Regions from separate parts of the Anaerobacillus sp. 63XJN7_5_ISO-PGPR-S23-430 genome, predicted to be linked through region 1. Evidence: riboswitches for the same ligand, from Rfam matches in the RefSeq annotation. Region 1 holds a riboswitch; the other holds the start of a gene.
The links. Region 1 has a riboswitch for S-adenosylmethionine ahead of metK (methionine adenosyltransferase). Riboswitches for the same ligand answer to the same signal wherever they lie in the genome.
Positions count from the first base shown of each region.

Region 1 (5,209 bases):
TCTTTTCTGCTCTCCGTATAAAGAAGACGAATATATCTACGCTATCAATCGTCTCTTATCAGATGATACCGAACGGAGAATGATGGGTTATGAAGGACGTCGTTATGCACTTACTCAATCATGGGATGCGATCTTCGGACGATTAGTAGAGGATTATGAGAAAACAATTGGAATTAAAAGATTAGCTCGATATGCTTAGAAAGGAGAAAAAAATGATTCTTACTGTATTTGGGATTAACGAAATCGGCTTAACTGCACCTTCTATCTTCGCAACACATGGTCACAACTTGTACGCGCTAGATGAAATGCGAAAAATAGCAAATACGTATGATCTCATTTACTGCTCCATTGTTCAACCAAACATACACAAAGGTTTGGGCTCGATTTCTGTTCAATAAAGACGTTTAGTGTAACTTTCTTTCAACGATTCAATCACTTTTTCTTCGCCTATTTTTGCATGATCAGATAGCATTCTGGCAGCTGGGGCGAGCCCCTCAGTACTCGGCCATCGTTCAGGTTCAAAAAGATATGATCGTTTAAAGGCTTTGGCACAATGAATGTAGCATTCCTTTACTTCTACTCCAATACTTAACAAAGGCGTTTTCCCCTTATATTCACACTGCTCTAGCAGCGTTTTATCTTTTACAATCAAGGCCTTCCCATTAATACGCAACGCTTCTTCTCGGCCGGGAATCATCAGCAGCAAACCGATATTTGGGTTTTCTAATAAATTGATCAATGAGTCCATTCGTTTATTTCCCGGTCTTTCCGGTATCAATAAATGATGATCATCTAGAACCTGAATAAACCCCGGTGCATCGCCTCTTGGCGAAACATCACCACCCGTACTTGATTGGGTGGCAATCGTAATAAATGGTGTACGGCATATGAACTCTTTACAGTGTTTATCAAGAAAAGATATGACTTTGTTTGCAGCCAATTTACTCGGTATTCCTGCCATGTCTTTTAGTTCATTCACATCGGTCACGGTTTCTCCGAATATACTAGTATTCACACATTACACTCCTCCATTTTTTCTTCCATTTTATCACAACACCCATCTATTTTATGATAATTCAATACAATATAACGGATGTCAAAAAGGATGATAGAGCAAAAAAAAGAAGCCAAAATATTTTTGGCTTCTTAGAAATTAATTAAATTCCGGCACCCTGTTTAAGGGATTCTGCACGATCTGTTTGTTCCCATGGAAGGTCAATATCAGTACGTCCAAAATGTCCATACGCAGCTGTTTGCTTATAAATGGGACGTCTAAGATCAAGCATCTTTATAATGCCTGCTGGACGAAGATCGAAGTTCTCTCTTACTAGCTCTACAAGACTTTCCTCAGACACTTTTCCTGTGCCAAATGTATCAATAGCAATTGATACTGGCTGAGCAACCCCAATAGCGTAAGCAAGTTGAACTTCACAACGATCTGTTAGACCCGCTGCCACAAGGTTCTTAGCAACATAACGAGCAGCATATGCCGCAGAACGGTCTACTTTCGTAGCATCCTTACCTGAGAAAGCACCGCCACCGTGACGCGCATAACCGCCGTAAGTATCAACAATGATTTTTCTTCCTGTTAAACCTGCGTCACCCTGCGGTCCACCGATAACAAAGCGTCCTGTTGGGTTGATGAAGTATTTTGTTTCTTCATCAATTAATTCAGCAGGAACAACCGGCTTCACAACGTGTTCTTTGATGTTACGTTGAATTTGTTCAAGTGAAATTTCAGGATGATGCTGTGTAGAAACAACAATGGTATCAACGCGAACCGGCTTACCAGCTTCATCGTATTCCACTGTTACTTGTGTTTTACCATCAGGACGAAGATAAGGAAGAATTTCTTCTTTTCTTACTTCACTCAAACGACGCGCTAGTTTATGCGCAAGAGAAATCGGAAGCGGCATTAATTCCGCTGTTTCATTACAAGCGTAACCAAACATAAGCCCCTGGTCACCTGCACCAATTGCATCGATTTCATCATCTGACATCGTACCTTCACGTGCTTCAAGAGCAACGTTTACACCTGCAGCGATGTCTGCAGACTGTTCATCAATAGATGAAAGAACAGCACATGTTTCAGCATCAAATCCGTATTTCGCACGTGTATAGCCGATCGTTTGAATCGTCTCACGAACCACTTTCGGAATATCAACATAGTGTGATGTTGTAATTTCACCGGAAACTAGAACAAGACCAGTTGTTACTGTAGTTTCACAGGCAACGCGCGCATTTGGATCATGCGCAAGAATATCATCCAGAATGGCATCGGAAATCTGATCTGAAATTTTATCAGGATGCCCCTCTGTTACTGACTCAGAAGTAAACAAACGACGATTACTCACTCAAGTACCTCCTTAAGGATTGGATCCTATCTAATTATGTTGTAATGGATACGGTACTCATTTCCCTATTACCCTGTGCCGAAACGAGAGAACGAATTCAATTTCTTATCGTCTTACCTTTTTTTATAGCGTCATCAATCTCAACGACATTAAAAAAGCCCTTCCCTACAATCAGAGGGAAAAGGAGCTGATATCTCATGCCTTTCGCCTCTTATCTTCCAAGACTATCGTCTTGCAGGTTAGCACCTTAATCCTGTTGTATAGGAGTTGGTTGCTGAGCTTCATCGGGCCTGTCCCTCCGCCTGCTCGGGATAAGAGTATCCATTCTCGACATATAATAACGCACATGAAAGGATGTGTCAATGAAGAAAAGCGGAAGCGCCCGTTTAGCTTCGACAAGCGCTGGAGCCCTCCGAAAAGAACACGGGCTTTGTGTTCGAATTCAAGGGCGAAGCGACCGAACCACTACCCTAATCCTTTAGCCATAAAATAATCACTTCCTATATAATGGCGACAGGATTTCAACCTAAAGAAATAGTCATTCACCCATTTTTCACTTTTTATGCAAAAAATACATAGATTAGTATAGAATAATTGAATGAATGTGTTATACTATTTTTGAGTTAAACAAGTCAATCAACGAAATCTTTAAAAAAGGATGGGTTTAACGTATGAAAACAGCTTCCTTCTCCTCACCGTTATTGGATGCGATATTAAATAAGAATAATCCACATGTGAATTTATCAGTGTCTGAACTGGTTGAACATTCACTATTTAAAAACGAAGGGCAACTATCAGCTACAGGAGCTCTTCGCGTAGAAACCGGAAAATATACAGGACGTTCTCCTGGGGACAAGTTCATTGTAAAGGAAGATTCCGTAAAGAACAAAGTGAACTGGGAAACAAACCAACCTATTTCCGAAAAAAGTTTTGAAAACCTTTACACAAAGGTGTTGAACTATCTCGGTGAGAAAAAGGGACTTTATGTGTTTAAAGGATTTGCTGGTGCTGACCAGTCATCAAGACTACCCATTCAGGTTATTAATGAATATGCCTGGCATAACCTTTTCGCCCACCAGCTGTTCATCCGTCCGAATGAATCAGAGTTAAAAGAACATGACGCTGAATTCACTGTCATTTCTGCACCTGGTTTTCAAGCTGATCCAGAAGTGGATGGCACAAATTCAGAAACATTTATTATTATCTCCTTTGAGAAACGAACCGTCTTAATTGGTGGAACAGAATATGCTGGAGAAATTAAAAAGTCTATTTTCACCGTTATGAACTACTTATTACCAGAGCGAAATATTCTTTCAATGCACTGCTCTGCTAACGTAGGTAAAGAGGGGGATGTTGCTCTATTTTTCGGTTTATCTGGAACTGGAAAGACAACGCTCTCAGCAGATGCTCATCGATCTCTTATCGGTGATGATGAACACGGATGGTCTATGAATGGTGTCTTTAATATTGAAGGTGGATGCTACGCTAAGTGCATCAACTTATCAAAAGAAAAAGAACCTGAAATCTGGGATGCAATTCGCTTTGGAACGGTTCTTGAGAACGTTATGATGGATAACGGCTCGCGTGAACCTGACTACGATAACACTAGTCTAACTGAAAATACTCGCGCTGCCTATCCGATTGACGCCATACCTAATATTGCAATTCCTAGCGTTGCCGGACATCCCAACACGATTATTTTCTTAACGGCAGATGCATTTGGCGTCCTTCCTCCAATTAGCAAACTGACCAAGGAACAAGCCATGTTTCATTTCCTATCAGGTTACACGAGCAAGTTAGCCGGAACAGAAAGAGGCGTCACTTCACCAGAAGCCACTTTCTCTACATGCTTTGGTGCACCGTTCTTGCCATTACCTGCCCATCGCTATGCAGAAATGCTCGGCGAGAAAATTATGGAGCATGATGTTCAAGTCTTCCTCGTAAATACCGGATGGTCTGGGGGCGGTTATGGTGTCGGAGAGCGCATGAAGCTTTCATATACTAGAGCGATGATCCAGGCGGCTTTAAATGGAGAACTTGATCGTATCGAAACAGTAACAGACCCTATTTTCGGATTGCATATTCCTTCTCATTGTCCAGGTGTTCCAGCAGAAGTATTGCAGCCAAAACAAACATGGGAAGATCAAGAGAAATATGATGAGAAAGCAAAAGATCTCGCTACTAAGTTTGTGAAGAACTTCGACAAATTCTCAAATGTAGCTGACGAAATCAAACAAGCAGGCCCAAATGTTTAGTCTCATTGAAAAAAGCACCTTAACGGGTGCTTTTTTTATTTGAAGACTCATTCACCTTCACTTCGCGCATCCTCCTCTTTCTATCTACCTCCATTAATTTACCTATTCAAAACACCAATTGTTTTAAAATACATAGGCTATAGTATCTAAAACATGAGCCTACCTCATGTGACAAATGTGGAGGATAGATAATGAAAAGAAGCTGGTTTATAACGTTTTGTATATACACAAGTGTATTTCTTCTTATTCTTTCGGCGTGTGGTACAAATAGTGGAAACGATCAGGTAAGAGTAGCTGAGGTTACACGCTCGATTTTCTATGCACCACAATACGTGGCACTCTCAGAGGGTATTTTTGAGAAGCATGGCATTGATGTCGAATTAACGACTACTTGGGGCGGAGATAAAACAATGACCACTCTACTATCTAACGGAGCTGATGTCGCCCTTGTAGGATCAGAGACGTCCATTTATGTCTATGCACAAGGCACTGATGACCCTGTCATAAACTTTGCTCAACTTACACAAACAGACGGTACGTTCCTTGTATCAAGAGAAAAAGTCGATCATTTTGAATGGGAAGATTTGAAGGGAAGTACAT
Region 1 is NZ_CM149686.1:3,129,655-3,134,863, forward strand. It holds gene AC0VYJ_RS16455 (glycosyltransferase family 4 protein) at 1-199, shown strand, start outside; gene AC0VYJ_RS16460 (hypothetical protein) at 213-398, shown strand; gene AC0VYJ_RS16465 (MSMEG_1061 family FMN-dependent PPOX-type flavoprotein) at 392-1,015, opposite strand; gene metK (methionine adenosyltransferase) at 1,158-2,354, opposite strand; SAM riboswitch class I at 2,563-2,672, opposite strand; gene pckA (phosphoenolpyruvate carboxykinase (ATP)) at 3,026-4,609, shown strand; gene AC0VYJ_RS16480 (ABC transporter substrate-binding protein) at 4,801-5,209, shown strand, end outside.

Region 2 (5,209 bases), 1.9 Mb from region 1:
TCAAATATTGCGTCTCCTGTGCCATTGCTCGAGCAATTAAGATCATTTGTTTCTCTGACAGCGAGCATTCGCAAGCCAGTTTATCAGGTGTTAAAGTAATACCGAGAGAGTTAAGTAAATCTCTTGTTCGTTGCCGTTCTTTGTTAGAAGAATAGCGTTTGAAAGGAGATTTATTCATTGAGTCAGCCCAAATATTTTCAGAAACGGATAGGGTAGGAAACAAAGCCGTATCGACTTCTTGTACAACCATTCCGATGCCAGCTTTTTTTGCATCGGAAGGTGTATGAATCGGTAGAGGTTCTCCGTTAAGTAAAATAGAACCGCTGTCTCGTTCATAGTCTCCACAAACCATTTTCATAAGCGTGCTTTTACCAGCTCCATTCGTACCGAGCAGGGCGTGCACTTCGCCTGAACGAATCGTTAGGGAGACGTTTTTTAATACAGGGATATTTCCGAATGATTTAGAAATGTTTTGAATGTATAACTCACTCATTTGCTATCATCCTGTTGCGTTAATTTCTCCATCCACGGAGAAATAGCTGCGTCAGAAGAGCCCCAGTCATCGACGTAATTGCCTAATTCACTCATTGAAATGGTTTCGTCTGGTAAATCAGATTGTTTTACTAGATGCGGATCAAGTGAGAAAATCTCAGGCGTTTCTTCTCCAGCAATTTTCTGATAAGCAAAACGTACTTGAACACGTCCTACTTCCGCCGGATCAGTAGCGGCAGATGAAAGCCATGGGCTATTATCCTTTTGCATCATTTGGAGATCTTCGTCACTCATGTCGATGCCATAAACTTTGATTTCTTCTCGACCAGCTTGCTCAATGGCACGAGTAGCGCCTTTCGCAAATTCATCCCATGGGGCAAATACAGCATCAATATCTCCTTTGTTTGGATATTGCTTTAGAATAGTTTCCATTTGGGTTTGGGTATCAAGAGCTGTATTAGCACTCGCGGTCCCGAACTTAGCGATTTCATTGATTTCTGGATAGCGCTCCTGGAAGGCCTCATAAATCGCATTTCGTCGCTCCATGGGCGCAAATCCTCCTACCCACACATAGACAATATTTCCTTCACCATTTAAATCTTGAGCAAGCGTTTTTAATGTATTCCATGCAAGACTATAATCATCTTGATCAATAACTGTTACACCTGGCACGTTAATATCGCTATCAAACACAACGACAGGTATGCCTTTATCAACGGCTTTTTTCACTCCAGCTTCGAGTGCATCTGCTCGGCCATGATCAATTAAGATCGCATCGACTTTTTGGTTGATGGCTGTATCAAGGTGTGTAGCCATTTTGGAAAGGTCATTATCAGCATTATAAACTTGAACGCTTCCGCCAAATTTTTCAACCTGATCTTCAACTCCTTTTACGTACTGGGAAGAAAATGTACCGAGGGATGCTTGCATAATCGCTGCTATTTTGATAGGTTTTTGAACTTCTTTTGGAATGTCTGAAGAAACTTTAGACGTTTCTTCACCCGTGTTCGTAGTTGCCTCACTTGATTCCGTATTGCTTGCTTCTGGTGCACTTACGGCATCTTGCTCACTCGTACAAGCTGCAAGCACGACGAGAAGAAGAATGGATAAAATAAGTCCTAAGCGTTTCATGAATGTACCTCCGTGTTTTTAGCGTGTGGGAAAGCAAGATGAGCAAGGTTTTCAGCAGACGGTGTTCGAACGATACCGTGCTCCGTAATGATTCCGTTAAGTAATTCATTTGGCGTCACATCAAAAGCAGGATTAAATACACCAATGTTTTCAGCTGCAACACGTTCACCTTTATAGTGCGTGACTTCTTTCGTGTCTCGCTCCTCAATCGGAATCGCTTCTCCGTCAGGGATCGAGTAGTCAATTGTTGAGATGGGTGCAGCAACATAAAAAGGAACGTTGTATGCTTTTGCGATATGGGCAAGGCCGAGCGTACCAATCTTATTAGCTGTATCACCATTTGCAGCAATCCGATCAGCACCAACAATTACTGCAGCGATTTTCTTTGTTTTTAATACGTGAGCTACCATACTGTCTGTAATAAGCGTAACGTCAATACCAGCACGCTCAAGCTCCCATGCGGTTAATCGAGCACCCTGTAGAACTGGTCTGGTTTCCGTCGCAATTGCAGAGATGGAGAGACCGTTTTCCTTTGCCAGATGGAGAGGCGCAAGAGCAGTCCCGTATTTTGCTGTTGCGATCCCACCTGCATTGCAGTGTGTGAGGATGGTATCCCCATCATTTAATAGCTTCAGACCATGTTCTCCAATACGCTGACAGACAAGTTCATCCTCTTTATGGATAGTAAGTGCTTCGTGCAGAATCGCTTCTTTCATTTTTTGAACTGTTGGTAAGGAAAAGCTAGCTCGGATGATGCGATCGATCGCCCAAGAGAGATTAACTGCAGTGGGACGAGAGGAGGCAAGATATTTTCCTTGGTTGACTAGCGCTGTCTTGAACGCTGTTGCTTCGTTTGTTTGAACATGCTGACTCCAAAGAACAAGACCATACGCTGCGGCGATTCCAATGGCTGGTGCTCCGCGGACCACAAGGGCAGAAATGCTATTCCAGACATCCTCGATTGCCGTTTGCTTAAGGTAGATCTCTTGTTGTGGAAGATGCCGTTGATCGAGGAGTAAGAGATGATCACCTTTCCACTGGAGTGATGAGATAACAGTCATTTAAATGACCTCCTTGATTGCTTTAATGTATTGTTCAATCGAAGTGATGCTTTTTCGGTCTAAAATAAGTTTTTTTCCAAGGGTAAGCGCCTTTTTTTCCACAGCGAGTTTTACTCTTGGATCACTGATCGTCTCGATCTCTTCTACATGAGCAAGTCCAATCGTTCTTCGGATGATTTTACAGCCGGAAAATCCAATGCTATCGACAAAAATAGATTGTAGAAGAGCGTCTAGGTATCCTCTCGAATAACGATTATCTTCTGAGAGATGGTCGTCCCATAATGATCGGAAAGTAGATTCAAATACGTTCCAAACCTCGGTAGTGACGCCAAATAAATAAGCGAGGTATCCTTCTTTCTCTTCTTCTGATCTATGGGCCTCCTGCGACAGGATACTAAGCGCAATATTGGCGATAAAAGCACCGACATCAAAACCAGCTGGCCCATAGAAAGCAAATTCTGGATCGATTATTTTGGTTGAGCTTTCCGTAACAAACAGGCTACCTGTATGTAAGTCCCCATGTATCAAAGCTTCTCCTTTTGTTAAAAAAGAGTGTTTGAGGGAGGCCACTTCAGTGAGGAAATCGTCATCTTCCCAGAGCGATTCAACATCTGCTCGAAGCTCTTCTGTAAAGGCATTGCTTTCGGCATTATAGAAAGGATCTGAAAATACGAGGGTTTCTGTTATGCCACATAAGTCTGGATTACTAAACCGTTTGGCAAGCTCTTTCTTATTTGCCGAACCAAGACCGTAGTCAGAAGTGAAAAAGAGCGTATGAGCGAGGTAGGTACCGACGTTTCTTGCAAGTTCAGGATATATACGTCCTTCAATAAGTCCTTTGCGTAAAATAGTGTGCGTTGATAAATCTTCCATAACCGTTGCGGCTTTTTCAGAGTCATGCAAATAAACGATTGGAGAAAAGTCAGGAACGAGCGAGTGAGCTTGCTTGAGCGCCTCGCTTTCAATTCTGGACCGATCAAGTGTAAGCGGCCAGGATTCGCCAACTACTTTGGCATAAGGCAAGGCTTGTTTGACGATCCAGGATTGTCCTGTTTTCTTGTGTTGAACATGAAAGACATAATTTAAATTGCCATCGCCAATTTCCTTTACATGAACAGGAGCGGTGCGATCCAAAAGCTCGTGATGCTCTAAAAATTGCACAACTGTTTCGCTTGTAAACGGTGTGTACCCTGAAGTGATCTGAATACCCATGTAAAATTCCCCTTTCAACTATTTATGGTTGTTGTATTGCATGAAGATCGGAATTTCGGCATAAAAAAAGCCTCTTTCCGAAGAAAGAGGCTTGAAGACAGAGATACTTCACACCTCTTATCTTCCAGAATGAATATCATCCTGTTGGAAGTAGCACCGTGCCATTTAAGTCATCGATTCATCTGGACTTTAAAATAGGTCGGTTGCTGGGCGTCATAGGGCCAAATCCCTCAGCCTGCTCTTGATAAGAGAAAGTTTATGAAATTATTTTACAATTTTTTCGCTTGAAATGTATGTTACATAGAAAGGAACATGTTTGTCAATAATATTTTGAATATTATTTATAAATATCTGGACGTCGATCTTCAAAGATAGGAATGCGACTCCGGATTGATGACATTTCCTCTTCGTCAATAGAACCTGTTAAAATAACCTCTTCTTCTCCTGCTTCTGCGATAATTGTTCCCCACGGATCAATGATCAATGAGTGTCCTCCAAACGTATTATCAGGATCTTCCCCGACACGATTACAAGCAATCACGTAGCACTGATTTTCAATCGCGCGACTGATAAGTAATGCTCGCCAATGATCGGTGCGTTGCTTTGGCCATTCTGCTGGTACGAACAATACTTGGGCACCTTCAACTGCATGAAGGCGAAGCCACTCAGGAAAGCGAATATCATAACAAATGAACCCGGCACATGGGAGTTCTTCAAGTGTAAAATGACTTTTTTCATTTCCAGAAACGAGGAATTTCTCTTCATTCATTAAACGAAACAGGTGCGCTTTGCTATACTCATGAACGAGCTGCCCATCTCGATTGAACACAAGCATGGTGTTCGTTACTTCGCCGTTATGATGCTTAGCGATGGAGCCCCCGACAATATTTACGTCGTTTTTTTTGGCGAGGCGAGATAGAAAAGCAATCGACTTTTCTGCATCAGTATCTCCAATTTCATCAAGACGAGATAAATCATAACCTGTGGACCACAATTCTGGTAAAACGATGATATCTGGTTTGTCACTCACCGCCTTAGAAACAAGCTCTTCAACTTTAGAGAAATTCTTTTCTGGATTGCCAAAAGCAATATCAAATTGCAACAGGGCAAGGTTTTTCATTGATTTGTCCTCCTTACATGTTTAGAAATTGACCTTTACATGGTTGTGTATCCAAGATAACATAACTTATTAGAATTTCTCGAAAATTTTAACAGGATGTGATTCCATTTGAAACAATTTCAAACTTCAGATGCACTTAAACGTTTACCAGAACAATTTTTTGCGAAGCTTGCTGGAAAAGTGAACCGTTATG
Region 2 is NZ_CM149686.1:757,451-762,659, forward strand. It holds gene AC0VYJ_RS04125 (sugar ABC transporter ATP-binding protein) at 1-493, opposite strand, end outside; gene AC0VYJ_RS04130 (sugar ABC transporter substrate-binding protein) at 490-1,623, opposite strand; gene mtnA (S-methyl-5-thioribose-1-phosphate isomerase) at 1,620-2,684, opposite strand; gene mtnK (S-methyl-5-thioribose kinase) at 2,685-3,896, opposite strand; SAM riboswitch class I at 4,011-4,147, opposite strand; gene AC0VYJ_RS04145 (carbon-nitrogen family hydrolase) at 4,234-5,016, opposite strand; gene AC0VYJ_RS04150 (aminotransferase class I/II-fold pyridoxal phosphate-dependent enzyme) at 5,125-5,209, shown strand, end outside.
Region 2: linked by a shared signal. The riboswitch ahead of mtnK (S-methyl-5-thioribose kinase) and the one ahead of metK (methionine adenosyltransferase) in region 1 are both predicted to bind S-adenosylmethionine.